Regions from separate parts of the Vibrio sp. 16 genome, predicted to be linked through region 1. Evidence: predicted binding sites of a transcription regulator. Region 1 holds the regulator's gene; each other region holds the start of a gene.
What was found. The regulator PurR, encoded in region 1, represses purine synthesis genes. The targets are predictions, from matches to a motif close to TNANGNAAACGTTTNCNTNA.

Region 1 (7,386 bases):
TATGATGAGTTGCAATGCCTACCTGAGTTTCATGCTCGTTACGCGCCTGATGCGGCGGTGAGCCCTTCGCACGTCACCATGCTAAAAGCTGGGGTGCTAAATGCAGATAAAATTAATGCTGTGAGTCCGAGCTACGCAAACGAACTGAAAACCGAACTGGGTAGCCATGGCATGGCCGCCGAGTTTCAGCGTCGTGCGGATGATCTAGTGGGGATTTTGAACGGATGTGATTATTCTGCTTGGAACCCTGAAACGGATGCATATCTGCCTGCCAACTATCGAGCTAACCGCCAAAGTATGGTTAGGGGGAAGCGAGCGTGTAAGCGCAGCTTGCAGGAAACGGTAGGACTGGCTGAAAAAGATGTCGCTATGTATGGAATGGTGTGTCGCCTTACCAATCAAAAAGGTGTGCATTACCTATTGCCTATCCTGTCACAGTTTTTGAAGCACGATGTTCAACTTGTCATTGTTGGTACCGGTGACCCGGTATTGGCTTCGCGCCTGAAAGAGGTGGAAGCGCTGTTCAGCGACAAATTCAAGTTTGTCGAGGCCTATGACAATGGGTTAGCCCACTTAGTTGAAGCTGGTTCGGATTTCTTCTTGATGCCTTCGGAGTTTGAGCCTTGTGGTTTAAACCAAATCTATAGTATGGCTTATGGCACTTTGCCTATCGTCCGAGGTGTTGGAGGGTTGAAAGATAGCGTTAACGACTACGATGAGAACCCTGCGATCGCAACGGGTTTTGTATTCGATGAGCCTGAACCGATTGCGTTGCTTCTTGTTTTACAGCGCTCGTTGTTGCTTTACGCACAACAACCTAACGAAGTAAAACGCGTGCAACTATACGCGATGGAGCAAAATTTCTGCTGGAGCAAAGCGGCGGATGAGTATTTGACGCTTTATCACAGTGCGCTTAATAGCTAACGGAACAAGCTAAGTATATTGAGGCGTCGTATGACGCCTTTTTTTGTATTTTTTCAATTTTAGACAAGATAAGTAACACGAAATGACATAAGCTGAATTAAAATTGCATTAGTTTGTGCTAATCTTCTGCTTCCAAGTTATTCCAGTAAGAAACTCTGAACGTCACTATGAACTCTGAAATGCTATTTCACAAAACATTTGAACACCCAACAAGCAATGAGTGGGTGGTTTTTGTGCATGGAGCCGGAGGCAGTTCGTCTATTTGGTTCAAGCAAATCAAAGCGTACAAGCAGCACTTTAATTTGTTGCTCATAGACCTAAGAGGGCACGGGCGATCAAATCAGCTACTAAAGGAGATCATGGCGAACCGCTACACGTTTAAGGCGGTCACGCAAGACATTCTCCAAGTTCTGGATCACCTCAAGATTCGATCAGCACACTTCGTTGGGATGTCTTTAGGAACGATCATCGTAAGAAATATCGCAGAGCTTGCCTCGGAGCGTGTGAAATCCATGGTGCTGGGTGGGGCAGTAACACGCCTGAACACGCGTTCACAAGTGTTGGTGCGTCTCGGTAACTTATGTAAACACATCGTGCCTTATATGTGGTTATACAGCTTATTTGCTTATATTGTGATGCCACAGCGGACACAGAAAGAATCACGTCACCTGTTTATCCGCGAAGCCAAAAAACTGTGTCAGAAAGAGTTTAAGCGCTGGTTTATACTCACGGCAGAAGTAAACCCATTAATGAAGTATTTCAAAGATAGAGAATTGCCAATTCCGACGCTGTATCTAATGGGAGAGCGAGACTACATGTTTATTAAGCCAGTGAAAGAGATGGTTGCCGTTCACCAGCAGAGTCAATTGCTTGAGATTCCTGATTGTGGACATGTGTGTAATGTAGAGCGTCCGGAAGAGTTCAATCAGCATTCGATTGCCTTTATACAACAGCAAATTAAGGCGACTTAATCTGCTGCGGTGCCGCATTGCCAGCAAACCCCAAATTGTGATTCGTTGACTTCTCCACATTGACTGCAGTGCCAGTCGCTACCATTTTGCGTTGTCCTAAATTGGTCGATGATCTCATTCGCCTGATTGCGCTTATTTGGTTCTAAAAGCCAAACATAAGGCTCGCTGTTTTCACCGAATGGGATTTCTCCCTGCAACCCGAATATCCCTTCACCACGAACTTCACAGCTGATGTCTTGAGACTTTAGAAGCTCACAGACAATGTGAGCTTCTGGAGGATTACTCGCTGAGTAGATTTTCATGACGCCGAGCCATTCTGTGCGGATGGCGATGACTTAATTTTATTCATGACCCATTTCGCAATGACAGGGAAAAGACCCAGTAAAGCAAATGACGCTAAGACGGAAGGCGAGACAATGCCTGAAAGGCTCTCAATTTGCGCTAACTGAGTACCCGCGTTTAAGTAAACGGCTGTGCCGGGTAACATACCTAGTTGGCTGACAAAATAGAATCGAGTTACCGAAATAGGCGTTAATCCCATGAGTAAATTAATAAGGAAGAAGGGGAAGACAGGAATCAACCTTAGTGAGAATAGATAAAACGCCCCATCACGTTCTACACCTTGGTTAATCGCACTCAGCTTATCGCCAAACTTTCCTTGCACCCAGTCTCGCAATAGGAAACGGCTGCTTAAAAAGGCGAGCGTTGCACCAATGGTGCTGGCAAAAGAGACCAACAGCAAACTTGTCCAAAACCCAAAGAGCGCAGCGCCCAAAAGCGTAACAACGGCTGCTCCAGGAATGGAGAACGCGGTTATGGCGACGTAGGCGAAAAAGTAAGTCAATGCGGCGAAGACGAAGTTTTCGCTGATGTAATCTGAGAGTGCAAGCTGCTGTGCTTTCGCGTTTTCGAGCGTCAGGTATTGCCCAAAGTTCATCGCCAGAAAGGCGATAAGCGCAACTAAGACTATCCCCAAGATCAATTTTTTATTCATAATCGCGTCCTTTAATACTCTTCGCAAGGATAACTCTGACCCTATAGTTACATACTTAAGTTAGTATAGGGAATGATTGATATAGACAATAAGAACGAGAGCGAGAAGAAAATATTTCCTTAGAGACTAAAAAAGCCAGCAAGTGCTGGCTTTTTCATCGATTGATTGAGCTAGTTGCTCAATTTATTCAGTAGTTCTTGTCTTCGGCTTTGCGGTATAACAGACCAATGTGTGCCCCTGATTGCTCCCTCTAGTGCCCACAGCAGTTCAACGCTCACTTCTGCTGAGTGTGTCGATTGAATCGCCTTGTACGCTTTAACAGCGCCCGCTTCTTCTAAAGATTCGACATCGTCAATCCCGGCTTTCTTTAGCATTCTTTCCGTTGCCAAGCGCAGGTTGGGTAGGTCTTTCAAGCGATTTGGTTTCGCTTTCGATTGTACTTTTTTCTCTTCTTTTGCTGCGATCAGCGCTTGTCTTGCCAATGCCAGTGTTTTTTCATTGTCTGAGGAAATGTCATCGCTCAAAGCAAAATATTTAGTCACAACGGGAAAACCACGTTTTTTGTAGACGTAGGGTTCCAAAGAAAGGGCATTGCACTGTTTGATTAACTGAGCATCCGCTCTTACATGAAGCTTATCGTTGACCACTAAAGCAAACATCGTCTCATCTGCGAATATGCCGAAGCCGCCAAACATTGAACGAGACTTAATTTGACCAAGTTGCTCAAATAGTCTCATTGAGTCTTTAAGTATTGGTTTATCCATGCTGTATTTTCTCGGTGTATATGTATACGCCACCAATTCAGGTCCGAGAGATTAGCAAAATAATGCAGAAATTTTGTCAGTAAGGTGTCATACAAGAAAACACTTCGTAAAATCTCGACGAATTCCATGTCTGCTCATACTCAGTATTGAGACGCGTCCAGTTTACGAGAAAGCTTAATGTACTAGTTTTGCATTTTTGCCATCGGCAACCCCGCTACCTTGTATAAGTATACTTAAGGCCGGAGGCTTTGCGTCCCATCCTTTCGAAATGGTTTGCCCTGTTCGTGGCATTGATCGAACAAGTTAAGAATAAATAATATTTGAGGTAAGTATCACACTTGTAGTGAGTAAATGTGATCTTAGTTCAGTAATTTGGCGGGTTATATGCGCCTGACTGATAATTAATCAAAGAGTCAGGCGCTGAGTGATGATGTTATTTGTTGAGGTTGCGCACGGTACAGCGCTCGACAATTTCAGGGTGCATCTCAAACACTCGCTTGTCGTGTTCTTTGTCCTTGATACGCTCTAACAAAATTTCGAACGCGTTCTTACCGACACGTCGTTTCGGTTGGTGAACAGTCGTGAGCGGTGGAGAGAAGTATTCCGCTAACTCGATGTTGTCGTAACCAATAATGGACATATCTTCTGGAATGCGGATACCTTTTTGTTGTAGGCGGCTCATTAGACCCAGTGCCATCGTATCGTTGAAGCAGAAAACGGCACTCGGGCGTTTATCCATTGCAACAATCTTGTCTGCGGCTAGGACTGCAGTGTCACATTCAAAGTTACCTTCAAGGATCCAGTCTTCATCAACTGCCAAGTTCGCTTCGTTCATTGCTCGCTTGAAGCCTGCGATACGCTCCTGACATGCTGCTTTTTCGAAGTGCCCGCTCAAACAAGCAATATCTTTGTGGCCACGCTCAATCAGGTATTTAGTCGCTAGATAGCCGCCTTCTTCTGAGTTGTCGATGATTTCTGAGTTGTCGATGATTTTGTCAGCTTGTGAGCTTTCAGGGCCCCAGTCCATGACCACTTTAGGAATGTCTTTATGACGGTCAAGCATTTCGCTGAGTTCTTCTGTGAGGTCAGAACACATGACCAAGATGCCGTCTACGCGCTTTTCTGCAAGCATGCGGATATAGTCGCGTTGCTTCTCATAGATGCCGCCGGTATTACACAAAATCAGCGTGTAACCTTGGCGGTAACAGTAACTCTCAACACCATCAATAACTTCTGAAAAGAAGAGGTTTGTTGATTGAGTCACCAGCATGCCAATCGTGCGTGTTGTATTACACTTTAAGCTTCGAGCAACGGCACTAGGCGCATAGTTCAGCTCTGTTACTGCTTCCATGACCTTTTCTTGGGTCGCTTCGGCAACAAAACGCGTTTTATTAATTACGTGAGATACAGTAGTTGTTGATACGCCGGCTAAGCGCGCTACGTCTTTTATGGTGGCCATAAGGTTTTGTCCTGTCGATGACTGCCACGAAACAATATTCCTAAGTGTAGGATAATCTGGCAGAAAGTATCAGAAACACAAAAACCGCTTATAATTAGCGGTTTGTATTTAATTCGTTCATTTTTATCGTTTGCGGTCACGATTCTAGACCGCAAACAAACTAAGCGCAAATAAAAAGGTTTTTGTTCCCTGCTCGTGGTCACAAAAGCTCGTATTTATTCGCCTTTTAGGTAGCGAGAGTCAAGTTCCATAAACGCAACCATTAACATCACAATGGCAGAGTAGAATCCGAAATCATCTAAAGCTTTGCACTTAGCGGCGAACTTTGGCACCCAATTAAGTAGTGCGTGGCTGATGAACTTGTCTTGCTCTTCAAGTGCGTTTTCCATTTCAACATCACTTTCAAGTTCATTCGAGCGAATAATCAGATTACCAAGGAAGTCGAGTTCAATCGCGATATGATCCGCAGGTTCATTTAGGTTTTCATCAACTTGGACGCCATGCTTTTGCATTAGTGCTTCCATTTCTCTCGCCGGCTCATCGTTAAGCAGTCCGCTTTTGCCTACATACATCGACGCATATGGAAGGGCAGAGTCTCTGTCTGATTTAAGGAATAAGTCACAAAAATCTGCGGCTAATTCAAGCTGCGCGTCTTCACGGTCCATAAGTCGATTTAGTGCATCAACTAAGTTGTCGACAGAAGGTTTTAGATCTGGGTTGTCGCCAAGCCCAGAGAGAAACGAACGAATCTCGGCTGAATGGTATTGGTCTAACGCCTCTTGAGTGAGCTCTTTCGCCAATAAGCTCGATAGCCACCAATAGATTTCTGCGCGTTTTTCATTGAATGATTTAATTTCTTGCATTAGGTCAGGCTCCTAAAATAACTGCGCTTAGTGTACCCAATAAAGATGAACAGCGATAATGTCAGCTGTATAGAATTGAGTCTAAAAATGGAAAAATATGAACAGATGACCTAGGTTTGTCTTGAATCAAGAAAAAATCATCTTTCTTGGTTTTAAAGTAACAAATACTAGAAATGTTACTGTTTATGAATAGAATACTCGTTAGAACGATGACCAATGTAAATAAGTGGTGTAAATGAGCTATCACGTATTAGTTGTAGAAGATGACGCAGTAACTCGCAGCAAGCTAGTTGGTTACTTTCAGAATGAAGGTTACCACGTAAGCGAAGCCGAAAGTGGCGAGCAAATGCGTGATTCACTACAAAACAATGCGATAGATTTAGTGATGTTGGATATTAATCTTCCTGGAGAGGATGGTTTGATGCTAACACGCGAACTTCGCAGTCAGTCAGACATTGGGATTATCCTGGTTACAGGACGCACGGATAGCATTGATAAGATTGTCGGTCTAGAAATGGGCGCCGACGATTATGTCACAAAACCATTTGAGCTAAGAGAGTTGTTAGTTCGTGTCAAAAATTTGCTGTGGCGTATTTCGGCGGCGCGCAATTCATCAGGCACGGTCGATGCAGACAAACAAGATGGCAACATAGTACGCTTTGGTGAGTGGACATTTGATGTTCAACGACGAGCATTAAGTCGTGCTGGTGAACCAGTTAAGTTGACTAAAGCTGAGTATGAACTGCTTGTTGCGCTGTCGTCTTACCCAAATCAAGTATTGAGCCGTGAGCGCATTTTGAACATGATTAGCCATCGCGTGGATGCACCAAACGATCGTACGATCGATGTTCTCATTCGTCGCATGCGCGCTAAGATGGAATTTGATCCTAAGAACCCTCAAATTTTTGTGACGGTTCACGGTGAAGGCTACATGTTTGCTGGGGACTAACCCTTGAATTGAGTAAAAAACCGAGGCATGTGCCTCGGTTTTTTTGTTTTATAGTTGGCTTTCTGGAGCTTCGATGACGTGTTGTTCCTCATACTCCGACGCCCAATCTCTGAGCTTTTGCCACAAGATTCCTAGTGTCTCATGCCAGTAGCGTTCGGTTTGCTCTAGGTAGACTGCCTTGGGTGTGTACTTAGACCAAGGCTCAGTAACGTTATCGTGAGCTAAGTAGTTTGTTGGTGCAGGGTAGGGTTTTAAGCCCGCCGAGTGAAACTCGTTTAATGCCCGTTTCATGTGGCTCGCGGAAGTCACCACGACCATTTTCTTGTGTTTCACAAAGGCGGCAGCTTGTCGTGCTTCTTCCCATGTGTCTTTTGCCGTCTCAAGCAAAATAATATCAGATTTAGACACGCCGAGAGCGAGCGCCACTTTGGCCATCATGCGAGCATTGCTTATGTCTGATCC
Region 2 (7,386 bases), 1.1 Mb from region 1:
ATAAACATCAACTTCATGTTCATAAATAAAAGAGGGGAGAGAATAACCTGAGCGCTCCCCTACGTTTAAACAGTATTTATCTCCAGTTTCTTTGCTAACAATACAACCTACACCTTCTTCAGCAGAAGCAAAAACCGTCATTGAGTTCAACGATATTAACACTGCTGTCAGGGAAATATATTTGTGTTCCATTACGGACTTCCTTTTTTATTTTAGGAAGCGAGAATATCGTTGGATATAAGAAAGACTTCAATAATAGATGGGGGGAATCTCTGTTCAATAATGAGACATCTCATTATTGATACACTTATAATCAGTAAGTAACTCGTAAGGGAGAATGATAATATAAAACCATTTTTTATTAAAAACCCGCTAACTCATTTTTAATAAGCGTTATTGGGAGAAACAACCCAGAGATAAATAAACTTTAGTTGCACTACGTTTAATTAGCGAAGCACTAAAGTTATCCTCACAAACTCCCCATCTTCAAATTCGACTTTATGTTCAAAAATTGAGGATGAGTAAATCGTTCTTAAGAAAGCATGTTTCTCACCGTTGGTACCACGGAACAACATCGAAATATCGGCGATAAAGCGGTTACATTCGCTAAAATGCGCATTCAGATCTTGAGACAATACACACAGCAAACACCCTTTGGGATTAAACTGAAGGTCGACGGATTCCGGACTTGATACCAGTACCGTCGTATTTAGCTCTTTCTCTAGTGTATTGATGAGCAGCAGGAAGCTATCAAGGTGAGGTAACTCATCCCCACCCTCAGGCGGTAACAAATTTTCCAACATCGCTTCCATGTCGAGACGTTGTGAGCGTGCGTGAGTAACAAGCGAACGGATCTTCTTCTTAAACGGCTTATATTTCTTACTGTTAGATGCCTTGTTGAGCCAGCCTGAAATGACATCATTCACATCGCTGCGTGAGCGCTTGAGTGAGACCTTACCTGCGTTACTCGTGTATAGATGAAGCAGTGCATGCAGCGCAAGCTCTGACAACAAAGGCTCAAACTCAGGTTTAATTTTAGTGTGAATACTGCGCATGATGTCTAAACTGAAGAACTAAAATCGAAGCTGAACAAACACTGTTCATTCATGGAAGGGAGGTCATGCTACCGAAAAGCGTTGCGTATGTACAGAAACAAAAAAGCAACGCTAATCTGCGTTGCTATAGTATGGCGGTTGCCTTTGAGTTAACAATCATTCAAACGAATAACTTGCGTCGAGGCAATGATATCGTGCAAACAACGTCTAGAACTACCAAAGATGAGCAAAACGCCAACAAGGCTTATCACACCACCGATAAGCGGTACATAACCAATCAAAAAATAGTAGGCGTACCGTTTGAACAGTAACTCGTTAAGCTTGGGTAGATCCCCCTGTTGATTGCGAATTCCTATCTTCATCCATTTTTTGCCAATTGTCTGGCCTTTATCTCGCAGTAAATTACGGTTGATAATAGCAAATAAAATGAAGTTGAGAATACCTAGTAAAAATAGGTACCCCCAACTTGGCTCTGTCGGGGGGGATTGAGTAAAACTCTCAAATCCTCCCGTAAAGTACATCAAGGGAAGTATGAAAATAGATAAGACGATAGAATCTATCAACGCAGCGACTAAGCGAGAACCTCGGCTGGCAAGTTGCAGTTGAAGTTCAGAACTATCTTGGACTTGTTCCATAAAACGTTACACCTTATTTCCGTGACATCTTTAGGCATATTGACTGCTATTTAACTTATCAGCAGAACTAATATGTAACGTTTCGATATAGATTTTATTTTAGTGAAAACTCGCTGCAAGCGTTTCTTTTTTAAGATGCTTTAATGGAGTCAGGCGTTACTTCACCGAATGGTTTCCAGTTAAGGTAGCTTTCATCAGCAATACGCAGCATGGGGACATCTTCGAAGGTATCGCCATAAGCGAAGACCTTAGTGTAAGCGGAAACATCCACACGACTTGCTAGCAGCCGAACTTTGTTCTCGCGACTGCAGTCACCACCTTGGTAGCGACCAGTGAATCGACCATTGCGTCTAGTGAGCTCACTACACACCAACTTGATACCTTGATTTTCAGTCCAGATACTCAAATACGGGTTCACGCCTGCCGACACAACAAAAACATCATCGCCACGTTCTAAATGCCAATCGATACGCGTTTGAGCAATTTCTCTGATCACGCTTGGTAAATATTGTTGGGTAAACCGTTTTGCAAGGCACTCTACCTCGTCTACATCACGTCGACAAAAAGCGAGAAATGAGAGTACAGGTCGCAAACGGCTGGCGGGCAACACTCCACATCGATATAAAGCAATCGCAGGCCATATGAAAGATAACCCAATAACAAGCCGTGGCTTAGGTGTGGCAAAATATAGAAATTTTGAATAGGTATCTTCGCTGGTGATGGTGCCATCAAAATCAAAGAGGGCTAAATTTCGCATCGTGCTCATACATTTCTTCTTTACGATAAAAGCATCTCTAGCCAAAGCATAAAACATTGCTTCCAAAACGCGAAAGCCCCGACAACTCATTGAGCTATCGGGGCTTTTCGAATAAATGGCACGCCCTATAGGATTCGAACCTATGACCACATCCTTAGAAGGGACGTGCTCTATCCAGCTGAGCTAAGGGCGCGCTACAGGGGAGGATTATACGAGTTCAAACGCTTAAATCAACGGGTTTTCATAACATTCTGATCTGAATGCCTAAAAAAAGGTCATCAAATCAATAAGCGCTCAAAAACACCTCAAAGCAAACGTTTGCGTATGGATGTTAAACTGAATTTCTGCGACAATGCTGCGCCAATAATTTGCCTTATCAATTCAAAAGGAAAGTCATGACTGCTCAAAATATAGATGGAACTCTCATTTCCCAAACTGTTCGATCCGAAGTTGCAGCACGCGTAAAAGCTCGTATCGAGAACGGTTTGCGCGCCCCAGGTCTTGCTGTGGTACTCGTGGGTGAAGATCCCGCTTCTCAGGTCTATGTCGGTAGCAAACGTCGTGCTTGTGAAGAAGTTGGCTTCGTATCCAAGTCTTTTGACCTTCCTGCAACCACATCGGAAGAAGAGTTGCTTGCGCTAATTGATGAACTGAACAAAGACTCTGAGATTGACGGTATTTTGGTTCAACTGCCCCTTCCGGCAGGCATTGATACAACGCATGTTCTTGAGCGCATTGCGCCTGAAAAAGACGTGGACGGTTTCCACCCTTATAACGTAGGGCGATTGGCACAACGCATTCCAAAACTTCGTTCTTGCACACCAAAAGGCATCATTACGCTACTTGACCGTTACAACATTGAACTGCGCGGCAAGCACGCTGTTGTGGTCGGCGCTTCAAACATCGTGGGTCGTCCTATGACGCTTGAACTCCTGCTAGCAGGCTGTACCACTACGACTTGTCACCGTTTTACCAAAGACTTAGAAGGCCATGTTCGCCAAGCAGACGTTGTTGTGGTTGCTGTTGGTAAACCGAACTTTATCCCCGGTGATTGGATTAAAAAAGGCGCGGTCGTGGTCGATGTGGGTATCAACCGTTTGGAGTCAGGAAAGTTGGTAGGCGATGTGGAGTATGACAAAGCCCGTGAAAAAGCGAGTTTCATTACCCCTGTTCCTGGTGGCGTTGGCCCGATGACAGTAGCAAGCCTTATCGAAAACACCATGATTGCCTGTGAGCAGTTCCACACTAAGAAGTAACGACTCTTAAGAAACCAAAAAAGGGGTTGATGTGGTAGCACATCAACCCCTTTTTAATGTTTACTTAATTCGTGGTGCTTAGAGCATTGGTAAATACTGTTCGCAATGCTTATAGGCTCAAGATAACGCCCGCAATCGACGCACTCATTAAGTTCGCCATCACACCTGCGGCAATCGCTCGAAAGCCGAATTTAGAAATAAACGGGCGCTTTTCAGGAACAACACTACCTAAACCGCCAATCAACATTGCCATCGTTGAAATATTGGCAAATCCACATAAAGCAAAAGTGACAATTGCTTGTGAATGCTCACTCAGTTGGGCCTTAACGTCCATTAACTGAATAAATGCAACAAACTCGTTAACCACGATTTTGTTACCAATCAAAGAGCCTGCGGTAATCGCTTCATTCCAAGGAACGCCAAGCAGCCACGCGACAGGAGCAAACAGATACCCCAAGATTAGCTCAAAGCTGAGATCCATTCCCATCAGGCTACCAACCCAACCGAGCATACCGTTTAGCATGGCAATCACACTAACAAACGCCAGTAAGGTTGCACCAACCGCAACGGCGATACGTAAACCCGCCATCGCGCCGTCTGCCATCGCCTCAACCACATTGGTCGCGCGTGGCATTTCGACATTGTTCATGTCTATTTCTGCGTCTGCGGTTTGTGTCTCTGGCACCATTATTTTCGCCATCAAAAGACCCGCAGGTGCTGACATAAATGCTGCTGCAATTAGGAAGTTAAGGTCAACACCGAGTGATGCGTAGCCCACCAACGTACCACCAGCGACAGAAGCAAGACCACCAACCATCACAGCAAAAAACTGAGAGTCCGTCATGTGCTTTAAGTACGGCTTAACAACAAGAGGCGCTTCAATCATGCCAACAAAAATGTTCGCCGTTGCTGAAAGTGATTCTGCACGACCGATTCCTAGTAACTTTTGGAGCCCACCACCGATCAAGTTGATCACTTTTGGCATTACTCCAATGTGGTATAAACCGGAAATCAACGCGGAAAAGAAAATGATGATGCCCAATACATTGATAGCGAAGGTAAAGCCACCCGTTGCAAGGCCGCCAAATAAGAACGCTATACCTTCTTGGCCATAATTGATTAAGTTAGACACCGCGCCCGTCACGCTATTAAGTGCATCTTTTCCCGCAGGGACATACAAGACGAGCAATGCGAAAGAAACTTGAAGCGCAAACGCCAGCGATACCGTTTTAAGGTTGATACTTTTTCTGTTTGTAGAAAGTAGCCATGCTAAAAACAAGATGGCTACGATACCAAGAATAGAATTCATAAAAGATCCGACAAAATTGGGGGAACAAGATTGGCGTCGGATAATATTCGCTTAAAAATGAGATGCAAATCACAGTTGTTAATGGAGTGTACTTTCCATTGCGCAATTAATCACCATGGATATAACATGCTGTTTTTAATCAGTTTAAACGTTTGCTCTTGTTTATTATTTCCATTTAGAAAAGATGTTTCTGAAAACAGAAACAATATCGTGAGTCGCTTTCACGACTTGAACCCCTGCAAATACGGCGCTAATCGCTTATCCCAATGGCAAGGAGCACCGATTTTTTGTTTGATAAACTCGATCACCGCGGCGGTTTTGGTCGGCAAGTATCGACGACTAGGGTAGACGGCATAAAAAGGCATATCTTGGCTCGCTTGCCAATCAGGAAGAAGCTGTATCAGTTGCCCATTTTTGAACTCATCTCGTATTAGGTACGTCGCTAAGTAAGCAATTCCCCACCCTGCTACGGCCGCATCTCGAACCGCTTCAGCAAGGTCCACCGAGTAGTTGCCTGACACTTTTACATTCAGTTGCTCTTCCGGTTTCGAAAACGCCCAGCTTGTGTAGTCTCGCTCCCAACTGCGATAAATCAGACAATTGTGCTGCACAAGCTCATTTGGGTGATGAGGCGTACTATGCTTAACCAAGTAATCTGGTGATGCAGCTACGACGAATCGACTATCAGCTAACCTTTGCGCCACATAACCTTCAGGTAAGGTTTCGTTGTTGGTTATCCACAAATCCAGCCCTTCTTGGAGCATATCAACGCGATAGTCGAACAAATGCATCTCGACTTGCAGGTTCGGGTAACGAACTCTGAGATCGTCAATGGCGGGTAGAATATGAAGGGTGCCAAATGACTGCGACAAGCCAATTTTAATCAGCCCTGCCACTTCATCGCGTTGGCTTTCCACTTCTCGCTGCGCTTCTTCAATCGTTCGCACAACTTTTTGGCAATGGTGATAAAAATTTTCGCCTGCTTCCGTTGGAGTAAATGTTCGCGTAGTGCGTTGAACCAATTTAACACCGAGCGACTCTTCAAGCTGTGCCAACTGTTTACTCACATGAGAAACAGAAACACCCAGGCTGCGCGCCGCAGCGGTAAAATTTTTATGAGTGAGCAAGGCGGCAAACACCACCATCTGCATCGCGCGTTCTGATAACACAAAAACTCCAAAACAAAAAAGGAGCTCCTATGAGCCCCTCTCGATAATTAAAGTACAATTCTATCGGCCAAATGGCTAACCGCTAGGGCGAAATAGTAAGAGCGATTCCACTTCATCAGCACATTGTAGTTATTATAAACAAGGTAGACTCGGCCGTTTGCGTCATCCGGGGCGATCAACCAAGCCTTAATATCGTCATCCAGTTTTGGTAATGGACGGCCATCGTAACGAGTCACGCCTAGCTTGCTCCACTCCTGAAGATATTTCCCTTTCTCTTCACTGCGACCTTGGATACTGGTATCAAAACCTTGGGGTAATTTGACCTGACGTCCCCAAGTATATTTATCGCCCCAGCCAGATTCGCTCAGATAATTCGCGGCAGATGCAAACACATCCGCTTCGGTCTGCCAAATGTCTTTCTTACCATCACCGTTACCATCAGCGGCGAACGCTAAGAAGGAGCTTGGCATAAACTGACACTGCCCCATCGCCCCAGCCCATGAGCCTTTAAAATCTTCAACTGGGATATGGCCTTCTTCAAGGATCTGCAGTGCCGCCATTGCTTCTTTACGGAAGAACGCTTCACGGCGGCCGTCATAAGCCATGGTGGATAACGCATCTATTACACTGTAATTGCCAGTGAAGCGGCCAAAATTGCTCTCTACTCCCCACAATGCGACGATAAATCGTGGCTGAACGCCATATTCATCACCAATACGGGAAAGAGTCTCGTAATGCTTTTCGTAGAGCTCTTTGGCTTGCTTAACTTTCCAATCTGGCACTGCCCGCGGAATGTACTCATCCAGCGTGAGCTTTTTCTCTGGCTGGTTGCGATCCGCTTTTACGGCGCGAGGCTTATAAGTTACATCTGAAAAAGCTGCAGAGATCACCTGTTCAGAAATGCCGTGTTCTCTGGCTTCTTGTTTTAATCCATCAACGTATTGCTCAAAACTCTGCTCGTTTGCCCAAACAGAGCTGGCAATAGTGGCACCTAATACGACTGACAATAATTTCTTCACATTGCCCTCCTTGAGCAAGGTTTTGGCGTCCGTTTCGTTATTTTTCTTCGGACTGTTGACGCGCTTTTTTCTGCTCTTTGTATTCATCAAGCAAATTTTTCGGCGGTGGCGGAAGCTGAAGGAAAAAACCTTCTTCTTCAAGTGACTGTTTCACTTTATCGATATCGACTGATGCCAGCTGGCGCC
Region 3 (7,386 bases), 570 kb from region 1:
TCTAACAGAGCAACAGGTTTATGCCAAACTCAAGCGCTTCTGGATCATGTTGGACCGCACCTTGCCTGATGCGTTCATGCATGTGAATATCAGTCCTACGGACAATGTGATTTGCCGAACCATTCTTAAAGTCGATGCAGAGCTTAAGCAGATCGCGCCCAACTTAACTTTTATGTATGACTCGAACGTCACTCCGGACGATCTTTTAAGGCAGGCAACCAGTAATATTTGCGAATGCAGTAAGCCACACATCGCCAACTATCCGATGCATGCAAGCGCGTATGGTGATAAACAGTTTGGCATTGTTAGCTGCTACAACTCATTGCCGTTAGCGGGTGGTTCCAACACTCTAGTGAGAATGAACTTGAAAGAAGTGGCTAAGCGTTCAAAAGACAGTACGGACTTTATTGATTACGTTCTTCCGACGTACAACGAGCTAATGATTGAGCTCATTGAGGCAAGAAGCCGTCATCTGCATGAACACTCAAACTTTTTTAAAGGCTTTTTGGCGACGGAGGCGCTGATTTACGAGAACCGTTTTGCACCAATGTACGGGATATACGGCATGGCAGAGGCGGTCAATATCCTTTTAGAGAAAGAAGATTGCAATGAACAATATGGCCACAGTGATAAGGCAAACCGACTCGCGCTTGCCATTTCAGAAAAGCTGGCGCATTTGGTCGACACTAGCCCGGTTAAATACGGCTATGAAGGTAAAGCGTTATTGCATGCTCAAGGCGGGATTAGTCTTGATAAAGATGTCACACCAGGTGTGCGTATTCCTTATGGGACCGAGCCGGATCCGGTGAGCTATGTTCAAGCGACCGCGCCGCAGCACAAATACTATACGTCGGGGATCAGTGATATCTTAACGATTGATGAAACCGTTAAATCGAACCCAGAAGCGATGTTCAATCTTTGTAAAGGTGCGTTGGCCATGGGCTACCGCGAGTTTACGGCAAACGTGGCATCAAACGATTTAGTTCGTGTAACTGGCTATATGGTTAAGCTTTCTGACATAGCCAAGTTCGCCGCTTCAGGTTCACGCTCGAACACGACATTTCTTGGGGCAGAAGCGGCAAATAACACCGGCATACTTGAGCGCAGTCCACGAGTCGTCAGCATGGAATCGCAGCCGTACTATCAGTAAGGCCTTACGATGGAAAAAAGCGCGTTTGTCAGCCGAATTCTGAATTTTTCATGTGTGGATGGACCAGGAAATCGCCTGGTCATCTTCCTACAAGGGTGTAATTTTAGCTGCATTACCTGCCATAATCCTCACACAATCAATCACTGCAACCATTGTGGTGATTGTGTTGCTGTGTGCCCAAGCGGAGCTTTAACGCTAGAGGGTAGTGGGCGAGTCGCATGGAACGAGGTCAAGTGCACCCATTGTGATGATTGCCTTGATCGCTGCGATCATCATTCGAGCCCCAAGGTTACAAGTTACACTGTCACTCGGGTCGTAAGGCTGATTAGAAAGCAGCGCCATTTCATCAGTGGTATTACCATGTCCGGAGGCGAAGCGACCTTGCAGCTTCCTTTCATCATTGATCTATTCAAAGCAATCAAACAGGACGAAGAGTTATCACACCTCACTTGTTTTATTGATAGCAATGGTTATTTGTCGCAACAAGGATGGATCAACGTGTTACCCTTTATGGATGGGGCGATGATTGATCTGAAATCTTGGCAGAATGAAACCCATCAGTGGCTTGTTGGTCGCGACAACCATAAAGTCATTCAATCGATTCGCTTGTTAGCAGAGCACGGAAAATTACACGAGCTTCGACTTCTTCACGTGCCAGATAAAAGTGATTTGGAGAGTGAAATTTCCCATATTGCAGCGCTTATCAACCAGCTGCCAGCCAACGTCAATATTAGGCTCAACGCTTTTCAGCATCATGGCGTGATTGGCCAAGCGCTATCTTGGTCAAAATGTAGCGAAGGGCAAATCGATCACCTCTACCAACGGCTTGAAAAGCTCGTTCCAAATCCGATCAGCCGCCCCAGTGTTTACGTCTGATGCACTGCCAAAAGTTGCTGATGGAGCCAGCGCAATGCCGGATGATTTAAACTGGCTTGATTCCAAACCAAACTGTATCCAACTTGGCCATAATCAAAGGGTAGAGGTTTCTGAATGAGCAATTTCGCTTGATATGCCTTGTCGGCCCAGGCTTTGGAGCAGGTTAATATTCGTTCGGAGTGATGGCACAACACGGCGGCAGAACCAAAATCTGAAACAGAGATACTCACATCTCGTGAACGATGTTGCTGAGTCAAATTCTGTTCAAAGAAGGGTTCGGCAAGGTCGTCATCATGAATCCCAATATGTTGGTATTGTAGATAATCATCGATTGATAGTGTTCGCTTGCTCGCTAAAGGGTGGGTGGGCGAAAGCAAACAGACCATTTCATCTTCCATGATCTGCTGCCACATCAAATCGCGGCTACGTGTTGGCGGTTGGCTCACATCGTGGGGCAGCAGCATAAAATCGACCTGACCGCGGCTCAACGAATCAAAGTTCATTTGCTCTTTAGCGAAAAGCTGAACGTGTTTAGCAGAGGACAACTGTTGGCAGATCTGTTCAATTCGCTCGGCAAATAGCTCGAAGGTACTTTCGCGCATAGACAATGAAATGGTGCCGGTAAAACTGGCAGGTTCGAATTCTCCTTGATGAAGAATACCGTTCATGCTCGACAAAATACCATGAATTTGCGGAGCAATGCTCAGAGCAAAGGAGGTTGGGAGCAATAAGGTTCCCTCTCGATAAAAGAGCTCATCACCTAACTGCTCTCTAAGTTGTGACAGCGTTTTGCTTACACTAGAGGGCGTGACACATAATTTCTCAGCCGCTTTAGTCACGCTGCTGGTTGAAAGCATAACGTGAAGTACCGTTAAGTGCTTCATGCTGATTCGGGAAAGGGCAATAAAATCCATGGCGTAACATTGTTGGTCAGTTTCTACTGCATTATATCCGCGTTGACTGCTTTGCAAAGTGCTCGTTGTGTGGAAGTGCTATTCCGCTTCTATACTAGAGTAACAATGGCTATTAATTTATTGCTTAATAGTTAGATCGTGTTGGACTAGGAGGAAAACATGAAGGTACAAAGTTTATTGACCATTGGTTTGTTGTTGGTGGTTAATCCAGTGTTGGCTGATGAGGACGATATGGATGAAGCGACCAAGGTGAAGGTTGCTCCAGATTTTCAAGTCATGGACGAGGATAAAGACGGGGTCGTGTCGAAAGAAGAGTTTGATGCGTTTCGCTCAACGATGGACGACGGTGAAGAAGAGGAAGAGAGCTCATTAAGTGCCTTCGCTTCGTTTGATAAAGACAAAGATGGTTTTGTCAGCGAAGAAGAGTTAGCGGCTCACGCAAAATACTCAAACCCAGGTAATGGCACAGGCGCATTGCTTGATAACAAAAAGCAAAAGTCCAACGCCAATCGTAAAGAGAAAAAGGAAAAGCCCGACCGCAGCGACAGAGGAAAAAACAGCGATCGCGGCAATGGTGGTGGAAAAGATAAATAATCGTATTAAACACAACGCCCCAAATATGGGGCGTTGTGTTTATAGGTATCAGTCAATCAGACCATACTGAGATCCAAGGACATCGATAATCTCTTGCTTTGGATTATCACTTAGCTCAATTGGGCGACCTGTAATCTTTTCTGCGATCCCTGTGTATGTGCGGGAAATATCCATAAGCGCTTCAAGAGGCAATGCGTTTTCGCGCGCCAGTGCTTCACGTTCAGGCATACGTTCTTTGTTAAGAAGGATATCTGGTTCAGGGAAGTGGTTAAGCAAAAATTGTCTGAATCCTTCTTTTGAATTCTCGACAATATTACCGGCTTGATACTCCTTTTCATCCCAAATACGGGATGAATCTGGCGTACCGACTTCATCCATGTAGATCAGTTTTTCGTTGCCTGCAGCATCGTGAACGTAGCCAAACTCAAATTTTGTATCGACAAAGATTTGGTCCACTTTGGCCAGTGCATCACTGATGACGCCAAACCCTTCGCGGAGCAACTTCTCGTAGAGTGCTATATCCTCTGGTTTGGAAAAGTTGAAGGCAGCAAAGTTGTCTTCGATATTTTTACGAGTGATGTTGACATCATCGGCTTCTGGAACGTCTGGGATACCTTTAAGAATGCCTTTGGTTGAAGGAGTCATCAGCAAGTCAGGGAGTGCTTTATCGCGCTCGAGTCCCTCTGGAAGTTCAATGCCACAGAACTCACGCTCACCCTTTTCATAGGCACGCCACATCGAGCCCGTGATGTATTTGCGACAAATCGCTTCGATCATAATTGGTTTGGCTTTTTGAACGATCCAAACTAGCGGATGAGGGATATCAAGAATGTGACTATCGGCGAGTCCATTTTCTTTAAATAGGCTAAACCAGTGATTAGAGATCGCATTCAAGGCAGCGCCTTTTCCTGGGACACCTTGCAATCCACCCTCTGCATGCCAAATGCAGTCAAACGCCGATATGCGGTCACTGATAACCATGATGGCTAAAGGCGCATCAGGGGCAACATCGTAGCCTTTTTCTTGAATAAGGCGTTGGCTGTCTTCTTCAGTTAACCAATATACAGAGCGTACTTTTCCGCTATGAACTGGCTTATTTGTGCGAATTGGAAGATCGTCATTTACGGCGAGAACTTGATCGGCGAGACTCATTTAGACATTCCTATCTTTGTCAAAAATGGGTGAAAGACGTAATTTGCTTTCGATTTGCAGTGCATAATACCAGAACTTAGCGAGGCTTCCAGATAAAAAGCAAACGTTTGCTTAATTTTTTAACGGCGCAATGGCGATGTGATAAAAAGAAAAAGCCCCTCACAAAGGGAGGGGACAAAGACAGTGTAAATGTTGAGCTTATTAGTGGTACTGGAATGATCTGCCCTCAACAAAAAAGACCGCACACTGGAATTGGTTAGCGAGGTCAGTAAGTAACGCTTGATCTAATTCTGAAATTTGGTTGGACGCGACAACGGCACTTGCGTTACCCGACTGAATGGCTTTGGTCACAATCTCTACCTCTGACTGAGTTTGAGATGCTCTCATCTGGATGATCTTTTTACAGCTGACATTGTATGAAGCGAACTGTTCGTAGTCGGGACGTGGACATTCAGCAGTAAACAAAATCCATTGCTTTTGGTGCGATAGGCTCGCTAAGCGGTAAAGAACGGTGTCATCGATGTTCATCGGCTGGGTAGGTTGAGCGAGAACATTGAATTTAGAAACCGAGCGACTTGTTGGTTGAAACTGAATCATAATACTGTCCTTTCATACATGCTGTATGTGTATACAGTAGTTTGTTTGCTGGAAGTGATCAAGACTTTTTGTTGTCTTTTTAATCGAAAAATAGAAGCTCTTGAGCGAGAATAAAAGTTAAGTTGTTGAATTTAAATGATTACCTTTGTTTTCTTGCAAGTGATCTAAGTATGAGAAACTGTGAGTGAACGCACATGGCTTTATACAGTACTGTGGAGAAAGTACTGTATAAAGCCAGAGAGGTTGTTTGTTGGAAATGGCCCCTAAGTGTCAAGATATTCTGAACCAGCTTGGTATCTTGTCATCTTCATGCTGAGGCTTTGTGGTTTGGGGCGCTAATTTCGACTGGTTCTAATTTCGCGCTTTCTAGGGGTTAAAAAAGCGCTCAGGATAATCACTAAAAATACCATCTAGATTGCTAAGGCGCTTTAAGCGATTTGGGTTGTTTACTGTGTAGCACCAGACTTTATAGCCGAGCTTTTGCAGAGATGAAATCTGTTGTTTGCTTGTCCAGAGGTGGTTGAGATTGCAACCAACGGCTTGAACCTCTTCTAGAAGAAGTCGATCTTTTCTCTTCAATCTTTCTGACAAAACGGCAATGGCGTGGGTGGGAAACTGCTTTCTAAGCTGGCGAACGACATCGTGGTTAAAACTCGAAAACAGAATCGCCTCTTTTGGCAGCTCAATGCCTTTGAGGGTGTGCGCAAGGAGGTCGACAACGTGTTCAGGGTCATGGTGATCGATTTTCACTTCAAGGTTTAACTTGATGCGGTGCCGATTGGCAATGTCGAGCAACTCACTCAAGGTCAATATTGTTTGCGGAGAACATTCAGGATAACGATGGGCAAAATTAAGCTGGCGTAGTTCGCTTAAGGTCAGTGTATCAACTCGACCTTTCCCATTACTGCATCGATCAACTGTGTGATCATGGCAAACCACAAGAACATCATCTTTGCTTGGTTGGATATCGACTTCTATCCAGTTGAGGCCGAGCTCTATCGCAGCTTCAATACTCACTCGGGTGTTTTCAGGGTAATGACCGGCAATGCCTCGGTGTCCGACTATATTCATTTGCTTAACACAATCAAAAAATAATGAGCGGTTAGATTAGCGCTAAAGAGTGGTTGTCACTACAAAAATCTGAGACTATCGCCAAACAACAAAACAATAAAAAATAACGAAGAGATTTGATTTTGAACGCTGAACGTAAAGCTGCTTGGATACTTATTGCCACAACGATGTTGGCAGGTCTGGGCTGGATATTTTCCAAAGAAACCATTCAAGGCTTACCGCCTTTCGGTTTTATAGGTCTTCGCTTTTTGGTTGCTTCGGTTTGTTTACTGCCATTGTGTTTTCGGGCATTTCGACGCTTGAGTCGCGTTCAGCTAGCACAAGCCATTGGTGGGGGCGGTATTCTCGCTCTGGCACTTTTGGCTTGGGTCCACGCTATCTCTATAAGCGAAACCCTTGGAGAAGGGGCGTTTATTGTCAGTTTGTCGATGATCATTGTGCCAATTGTGGCTTGGGCACTGTTTAAAGAGCGGCCAAAGCGTGCATTTTGGTTTGCGATGCCAATTGCCATCGCTGGATTGGCGTTTCTTTCGTTGCAAGGAGGCTGGAATAGCTCGCCCGGGCAAATTTGGTTTCTTGCCAATGCGTGTTTGTTAGCACTTCATTTCAATATTAATAGCAAGCTAGCGCAAAAGCTTCCAATCTTACTGCTTACGTGTATACAGCTATTTGTGACGGGCTTGATTGCCTTGGTGATGTCACTTCTGCTTGAGGAGCCGCCAGTCAGTGTCGATTCGTCAATCTGGGGGTGGTTTGCAGCCAGCGCGGTTCTGGCCACCAGTCTAAGATACGTGATGCAGACACTTGGCCAGAAGGGATGTAACCCAGGCAACGCGGCGCTCATCATGTTGTTAGAACCCATTTGGACGGTGATATTAAGTATCCTCTGGTACGGCGAGCAACTTTCAACCAACAAACTGATTGGGTGCAGCTTGATCTTATTTGCTCTTCTATTTTATCGCACCGATGGCAGGCTTTTCAGAGTTCGCCGCTAGCAATAGTCTAGGTTTCTAGTGAGATCCTTCATTACTT
Region 4 (7,386 bases), 670 kb from region 1:
GTGTCTCTTCAAATTTATACTCTTCTGTCATACCGATTTCTTCCGCTGACAAGCCACCTTCTGGACCAATCAATAGACGAACCTTCTCTACCGGTGTTGGCAGGGTATTGATTGAGTATTTTGCTCGTGGATGAAGGTTGAGCTTTAAGCCGTCATAGTCTTCGGCGCACCACTCTTCAAGCTGCATGATTGGGCGGATTTCAGGAACGGTATTACGACCACATTGCTCACAGGCACTGATAGCGATTTTCTGCCATTGCGCGAGCTTTTTTTCGAAGCGCTTTTGATCCAGTTTCACACCACAGCGCTCTGAAATCAGAGGAGTAATGGTATTTACACCAAGCTCAACCGATTTTTGGATGGTGAACTCCATCTTGTCACCACGTGAGATCACCTGACCTAGGTGCAAATCAAGCGGTGATTCCGCGCTGCGTTCAATGCGTTCGGTGACATCCACTTCGACGTGTTTTTTTGTCACACTTGAAATGGTTGCTGGAAATTCAGCACCACTGCCATCAAACAGCAGGACATCTTGCCCCTCTTTCATTCGCAATACACGGCCAATGTGGCCGGCAGCGTCGTCACTCAACATGAGAGTGCCTAGCTGTGAGATGGTTTCTGGATGATAGATTCGTGGGATTCGCATTGGTTTCGATTTCCAGCAAGAGATTTAGAGATAACCTCTAACATGGATGCTTTTAAGGGAAAAAACAAGGGGCACAAAGCGTTTCCAGCTAAGAACTGGAAACTCTTTGTTGGTTGAAGGATAGATAACTTAAAGGGCTTGGCAGGCTTGATAAACAAACGGGTTGTGATTCCCCTGAATTTTGAAAATTCGCTCTTCTCGCTCACATTCCCATGAATCAACCGGAAACTGCTTGTTCCATGCATTCATCAGTTGCGTTTGCTGTTTAGATAGCCTAAATCCATACTCTTTGCTCATATAAAGGTACGTACGCGCGATGGAACCTTTTGCTCGATCGGGTGGCATCACTTTGCGCTGCTTAAAGTTGACCTGCATTTCACAGCGGCCATAGCTGACGCCGTCGACGCCATTCCACTGGCTAAAGTTATAGTTGGAACGATCGCCATTCACTTCACCGATCGCAGGAGTCAGGTTGTGAAGATCGGCTTCCATCATGCGGAAGGTTTTATCTTTCTTCGCGCAGTTTTTGCGTCCGCCTTCTTGCCAACATTGGCGCTGGTGGCCAAATTGCCACGCAGGGACCACATGTTCCCATTCGATACGTGACGCGCGTTTGAGCTGTTTTCGAACTTGGTAGCCACAAGATTCTAAGTCGGGGATGCCTTTTCTTCCTTGCCACTGAATATCACAACCACAATAAAAACTGGTTGGGTGATCGGCGTATATTTTGACCGCCTCTTTCTTTGCTTTCGAAAAAGAAGAAGGTGGAGCGGCGACTGCCACAGATGACAGGAGCGCAATGGTGAATGCAAGCAAGCGTTGTGTTTTCATATCTTGGTATTAGAAAAGTATGAGTGCTTACAGTCTAGCACGCATTGCTGGCTTGTATTACTGAGAAAACAATTAACTAGGAGAGTTGTTTACCACTGAAAGCGAGTGTCTGTTGGCACTGCTGACAGCGGTAACTGGCTTGCTTTCGCTGTACTTTATTGTGTCGGCGAATCGACAAAGGGTAGGTGGTACAGGCACAAAGGTACTCAAAGGTCTTCCCTTGCACTGAAGTGATTTCAAAGCAGTGCGTCGTTTTTGCAGGGACTTTAAATACGGCTTCCATCACGCCTTGCCACTCTTTACCGTGTGGTCTTACTCGGCCATAGACTTGATAGGTGATCAAATGGGCCACTTCATGGGGGATCACCTCGTTTAAGAATGCCTGCTGGTTCTCTTTAAACAGGGTTGGATTGAGGCGGATTTCATTGAGTTGTAGATAAGCTTTACCCGCAGCTTTACCGCGCAGCTTGTAGTTGAGTGAAGGTTGTGGGAATTGACGTTTGAAGGCGTTTTGCGCTTGGAATAGACACTCTGCGATGACTTTGTGCGCACGATAATCGAGTTCTAAATCCACATTTACTCCTAAAACAACGCCCCAACCAAAAGGGTTGGGGCGCATCATAGATCGAAACAGGTATTCTTGTTAAGGGTGATGTTTCTTCTTAATGGTTTCGTGGTATGCGTGCCAAGTGCCGTAGCCGAGTATTGGCATTGTGAACAACATGCCGATCCCGTAAGTGGCGAAGCCCACCAAAATACCGCCACAAATTAAGCCTGCCCACACAATCATAGCCGGAATGTTGGACTTAACGGCATTGAAGCTGGTAAATACCGCGGTCATCATATCGACGTGACGTTCCATCATCAGTGGAATTGAAAATGCGGAGATGCTGAACACAACACAAGCGAGGATAAAGCCAACTAGAGAGCCTATCACGAGGAAAGGCATAAATTCGGTGAGCGGAGCACCTTGCACGGAAGGGTATAAGGCGTGAAGCAACGCAGCGATGCGCATCCAGAAAATCATACATACTGCCAGCAAGACCGCGAATGCCCATTGAGAGGTCGAATTGCGTCCGATCGCTTTCATTGAATGAAGCAGGCTGGCGCTGTGTCCTTTCTCTCTTTCCCAACTCGCATCGTATAAACCGAGAGCGAGGAAAGGGCCGATTAGCATGTAAACAACTAGGCTAGGCATCACCACGAGGTGAGTTCCTTGCCATTGAACGAGTAATACAATACCAATCGCGGCGGCCATAAAGCATAAACCATAGAATGCGCTGATAAGAGGCATTCTGATAAAGTCGTGTAAGCCCAACGAGAGCCAATGAAATGGCGCTGAAACGCTTACTTGATTACACGGAATGGTGCGAGCATATTCCGCGTCTGGGACTTCTTTATGTTTCTCTTTGAAGTCGTGTGGATTCACCGTACGAGGCATACATCCTCCTTGATCGATTCTCTGTTCTCACCGGGCGGTTTGGCTGCCCGAATGTGTTGGAAACTCGATGCCCGGATCGTTGACTTCTTGGTTGGGGCAAGAGTTTATCTTGTGTTACGAGATGAAATTCAATATAGATTTATCCCATTAACATATTTTTAACTATTGACCCGATGGCAAAAAAATACAACTTTCATCGGTATTTTTCTCGGTAAAGAAAAAGGGCTTTTGGTTTCCCCAAAGCCCTTTTAAATTCGATTATGTCTTATGTTCTAATTACTTAAGACCTGCGAAGTCTGCAAGAATCGCTGCTTTATCTGTCGCTTCCCATGGGAACTCTTCACGACCGAAGTGACCGTAAGCTGCTGTCTTCTTGTAGATAGGCTGAAGTAGGTTCAGCATCTCTTGTAGACCGTATGGACGTAGATCGAAGTTCTGGCGAACTGCTTCTACGATAATGTCGTGAGAGACTTTCTCAGTGCCGAACGTTTCCACCATGATAGAGGTTGGATCCGCAACACCGATTGCGTAAGAAAGTTGGATCTCACAACGATCAGCCATGCCAGCCGCAACGATGTTTTTCGCTACGTAACGTGCAGCGTATGCTGCAGAGCGGTCTACTTTTGATGGATCTTTACCAGAGAACGCACCGCCACCGTGACGAGCTGCGCCGCCGTAGGTATCAACGATGATCTTACGACCAGTTAGACCACAGTCACCCATTGGACCACCGATTACGAAACGACCCGTTGGGTTGATGAAGAAGTTAGTTTCTTTGTTGATCCACTCAGACGGCAATACTGGCTTGATGATCTCTTCCATTACCGCTTCACGTAGGTCAGGAGTTGATACTGAGTCACAGTGCTGAGTTGAAAGAACAACCGCATCGATACCCACAATCTTACCTTGATCGTATTGGAACGTTACCTGAGATTTCGCATCTGGACGTAGGAAGTTTAGTTTGCCGCTCTTACGTACTTCTGCTTGTTTTTCAACTAAGCGGTGTGCGTAAGTGATAGGTGCTGGCATTAGGATTTCTGTTTCGTTGGTTGCGTAACCAAACATAATGCCTTGGTCCCCTGCGCCTTGCTCTTTAGGGTCGGCTTTGTCAACACCTTGGTTGATGTCTGGTGACTGCTTACCGATAGTGTTTAGAACGGCGCAAGAATCCGCGTCAAAACCCATATCAGAGTGAACGTAGCCAATCTCACGCACGGTTTGACGCGTTAGCTCTTCGATATCTACCCATGCTGAAGTCGTGATCTCACCACCAACCATGACCATACCGGTTTTAACGTAAGTTTCACACGCGACACGTGCTTTTGGGTCTTGTTCTAGAATTGCATCAAGAACAGCATCAGAAATTTGGTCTGCAATTTTATCTGGATGACCTTCTGATACCGACTCAGAAGTGAATAGGTGCTTAGCCATGTTAGCTCCACTATATCTGGTTAATGTTGGAGGTTTGGTAACACTCCAGCATTCAATAATATTAAAAACTGTAGGTGTATCTACATCTAGACGTCTATTCTAGTTTTGAATGCTCGAATTACAAGCTCTTTTTTATTATTAGATAAAACCAAACGTTTGCCTTAAATTGGCTTCAAATGAGTAACTTCGAGCGATTTGCTGCGAAAGGTCGGAAATTTGTGAACAAATGGCTTGGAAAACGTTTGCACAGCTAGATTCGCTTTGAGAGAATTATCGCCCACATTTATATGATTCGCTTAATGCACTCAGGAGCTGACATGTCTTCTCGTCAACATCTCGCTAATGCTATCCGCGCTCTAAGCATGGATGGTGTACAACAGGCTAACTCTGGCCACCCAGGCGCCCCTATGGGTATGGCTGATATCGCTGAAGTTCTTTGGCGCTCTCACCTAAACCACAACCCAGCAAACCCAGAATGGGCTGACCGCGACCGTTTCGTTCTTTCAAATGGCCACGGCTCTATGCTGATTTACTCTTTGCTACACCTTTCGGGTTACGAGCTATCGATTGACGATCTGAAGAACTTCCGTCAGCTTCACTCTAAGACACCAGGCCACCCTGAGTACGGTTACGCACCAGGTATCGAGACAACGACAGGTCCTCTAGGTCAAGGTATCACCAACGCTGTAGGTATGGCGTTAGCTGAGAAGACGTTGGCAGCACAGTTCAACAAAGAAGGCTTTGATATCGTTGACCACTTCACTTATGCATTCATGGGTGACGGCTGTCTGATGGAAGGTATCTCTCACGAAGCATGTTCTTTAGCTGGTACGCTAGGTCTTGGTAAGTTGATTGCGTTCTGGGATGACAACGGCATCTCTATCGATGGTCACGTTGAAGGCTGGTTCTCTGATGACACACCTAAGCGTTTTGAAGCGTACGGCTGGCATGTAATCCCAGCGGTAGACGGTCACGATCCTGAAGCGATCAACGCAGCAATCATCGCCGCTAAAGCGGATCCTCGCCCAACTCTGATTTGTACTAAAACAGTGATCGGTTTTGGTTCGCCTAACAAGTCTGGCTCTCACGACTGTCACGGTGCACCACTAGGCGCAGAAGAAATTGCAGCGACTCGCAAGCAACTTGGTTGGGAGCACGGTCCATTTGAAATTCCTGCTGATGTTTATGCACAGTGGGATGCAAAACAAGCGGGTGCTGAAAAAGAAGCTGCATGGAATGCTAAGTTCGATGCTTATGCCGCGGCATACCCTGAAGAAGCCGCTGAGCTTAAGCGTCGCCTAAACGGTGAACTACCAGCACAGTGGGAAGAGAAAGCAAACGCAATCATTGCTGACCTGCAAGCAAATCCTGCAAACATCGCATCACGTAAAGCGTCTCAAAACGCGCTAGAAGCGTTCGGTGCTATGCTACCAGAATTCCTAGGCGGCTCGGCTGACCTTGCGCCTTCTAACCTTACTATGTGGTCTGGTTCTAAGTCTGTGTCGGCTGAAGATCCAGCGGGTAACTACATCCACTACGGTGTACGTGAATTTGGTATGACAGCGATCATGAACGGTATTGCACTACACGGTGGTTTCGTACCATACGGCGCAACCTTCCTAATGTTCATGGAATACGCTCGTAACGCGATGCGTATGGCTGCTCTGATGAAAGTTCAGAACATTCAGGTTTACACGCACGACTCTATCGGTCTTGGCGAAGATGGCCCAACTCACCAACCAGTTGAGCAAATGGCGTCTCTACGTCTAACGCCAAACATGAGCACATGGCGTCCATGTGACCAAGTTGAGTCTGCAGTCGCTTGGAAACTGGCTATCGAGTGTAAAGACGGCCCAACGTCGCTAATCTTCTCTCGTCAAAACCTTGCACAGCAAGAGCGTAGCGAAGAGCAAGTAGCTAACATTGCTAAAGGTGCTTACATCCTGAAAGATTGTGCTGGCAAGCCAGAGCTAATCCTTATCGCAACAGGTTCTGAAGTTGAGCTAGCGGTTAACGCTGCTGCTGAACTAACAGCTGAAGGTAAGAAAGTACGCGTAGTTTCAATGCCATCTACAGATGCTTTCGACAAGCAAGACGCGCAGTACCGCGAAGCAGTACTACCATCAGACGTAACTGCGCGTATCGCTATCGAAGCGGGTATTGCTGACTTCTGGTACAAGTACGTTGGCTTCGGCGGCAAGATCATCGGTATGACAACGTTCGGTGAATCTGCTCCAGCAGGCGAACTGTTCAAGATGTTCGGTTTCACTACAGAAAACGTAGTGAACACAGCGAAAGAACTACTTTCTTAATTTAGTTCGTATCAACGAAAAAGAGAAAACCGAGCCATTTGGCTCGGTTTTTTTATGCGTTCAAGTTAAGTCTGCGCAGCGGTTACTCAAACTCTTTACCCCAGTTATCTTTCTCTTTGTGACCACACACTTTGCATGTGACGTATCTGTCCATGTCATAGTAATGACCACCATTGATAAAGGTATGAGCCATCAATTTGATTCGACCTAAAAGAGAAGTGTCCGTGTCGTAGCTGCTGTTTTTTCTGACAAGCACTTCACTATGGGGCGTTTCTTGTTCGCATTGTTTACAAAAGTGAGTGGCTGGGTATCCAGACATAGTCATTTCCTTTGGTTGATAAAACTAGAATAGAAACAGCCAATAGAAAAACGACATACTCCGCCGCACTATGCATAAGAAAAATATATCAATCAAGTTGAATAAATTCACATTGCGGTCTAGGTAACTTCTCCTTGGTTTTTGTCTAAGGATGGACTGCAATCGGCCGTCTGTGATTAATCAGTCATTCCGTTTAGCCAAGTATTTGTTAGCCATGACAAGAAGATTGTAAGGGATGAGTTACAAACTGCTTTCTATTTGTAACCTTAGGCTTCGTCGTTGTTGGTAGTGTTCTTTGGTAATCCATCGATACTAAAGGACTGTATTATGCTAGATAGTTTAAAAACAGGCTTATCTAAGCTTTCCTTGATAGGGAAGGCATTGATGCTGCCTATATCCATCTTAC

Region 2: a site for PurR is predicted at 2,754-2,773, ahead of folD (bifunctional methylenetetrahydrofolate dehydrogenase/methenyltetrahydrofolate cyclohydrolase FolD). Genes of this name have one in related genera too.
Region 3: a site for PurR is predicted at 4,782-4,801, ahead of U9J37_RS04695 (phosphoribosylaminoimidazolesuccinocarboxamide synthase). Genes of this name have one in related genera too.
Region 4: a site for PurR is predicted at 4,494-4,513, ahead of metK (methionine adenosyltransferase). Genes of this name have one in related genera too.

What each region holds. Positions count from the first base shown of each region.
Region 1 covers NZ_OY808997.1:484,699-492,084, forward strand. Annotated here, with positions in the region: gene glgA (glycogen synthase GlgA) at 1-924, shown strand, start outside; gene U9J37_RS02195 (alpha/beta fold hydrolase) at 1,092-1,895, shown strand; gene U9J37_RS02200 (putative signal transducing protein) at 1,892-2,197, opposite strand; gene U9J37_RS02205 (TVP38/TMEM64 family protein) at 2,194-2,889, opposite strand; gene U9J37_RS02210 (TfoX/Sxy family DNA transformation protein) at 3,060-3,653, opposite strand; cyclic di-GMP riboswitch class I at 3,855-3,941, opposite strand; gene purR (HTH-type transcriptional repressor PurR) at 4,087-5,112, opposite strand; gene torD (molecular chaperone TorD) at 5,328-5,975, opposite strand; gene torR (two-component system response regulator TorR) at 6,211-6,924, shown strand; gene elyC (envelope biogenesis factor ElyC) at 6,973-7,386, opposite strand, start outside.
Region 2 covers NZ_OY808997.1:1,558,232-1,565,617, forward strand. Annotated here, with positions in the region: gene U9J37_RS06825 (beta-prism lectin domain-containing protein) at 1-192, opposite strand, end outside; gene U9J37_RS06830 (DUF2913 family protein) at 447-1,055, opposite strand; gene U9J37_RS06835 (RDD family protein) at 1,205-1,690, opposite strand; gene U9J37_RS06840 (HAD-IB family hydrolase) at 1,821-2,456, opposite strand; tRNA gene U9J37_RS06845 (tRNA-Arg) at 2,564-2,640, opposite strand; gene folD (bifunctional methylenetetrahydrofolate dehydrogenase/methenyltetrahydrofolate cyclohydrolase FolD) at 2,843-3,703, shown strand; gene U9J37_RS06855 (NupC/NupG family nucleoside CNT transporter) at 3,813-5,012, opposite strand; gene U9J37_RS06860 (LysR family transcriptional regulator) at 5,234-6,181, opposite strand; gene U9J37_RS06865 (lytic murein transglycosylase) at 6,229-7,200, opposite strand; gene U9J37_RS06870 (YcgL domain-containing protein) at 7,238-7,386, opposite strand, start outside.
Region 3 covers NZ_OY808997.1:1,057,379-1,064,764, reverse strand. Annotated here, with positions in the region: gene U9J37_RS04715 (YjjI family glycine radical enzyme) at 1-1,150, shown strand, start outside; gene U9J37_RS04710 (YjjW family glycine radical enzyme activase) at 1,160-2,026, shown strand; gene U9J37_RS04705 (LysR family transcriptional regulator) at 2,017-2,940, opposite strand; gene U9J37_RS04700 (EF-hand domain-containing protein) at 3,100-3,534, shown strand; gene U9J37_RS04695 (phosphoribosylaminoimidazolesuccinocarboxamide synthase) at 3,583-4,686, opposite strand; gene U9J37_RS04690 (SulA-like leucine-rich domain-containing protein) at 4,888-5,283, opposite strand; gene U9J37_RS04685 (glycerophosphodiester phosphodiesterase) at 5,650-6,354, opposite strand; gene U9J37_RS04680 (DMT family transporter) at 6,477-7,349, shown strand.
Region 4 covers NZ_OY808997.1:2,896,727-2,904,112, forward strand. Annotated here, with positions in the region: gene rsmE (16S rRNA (uracil(1498)-N(3))-methyltransferase) at 1-646, opposite strand, end outside; gene endA (deoxyribonuclease I) at 776-1,477, opposite strand; gene U9J37_RS13495 (SprT family zinc-dependent metalloprotease) at 1,554-2,051, opposite strand; gene U9J37_RS13500 (DUF2189 domain-containing protein) at 2,121-2,918, opposite strand; gene metK (methionine adenosyltransferase) at 3,195-4,349, opposite strand; gene tkt (transketolase) at 4,667-6,661, shown strand; gene U9J37_RS13515 (hypothetical protein) at 6,744-6,980, opposite strand; gene U9J37_RS13520 (PTS transporter subunit EIIC) at 7,308-7,386, shown strand, end outside.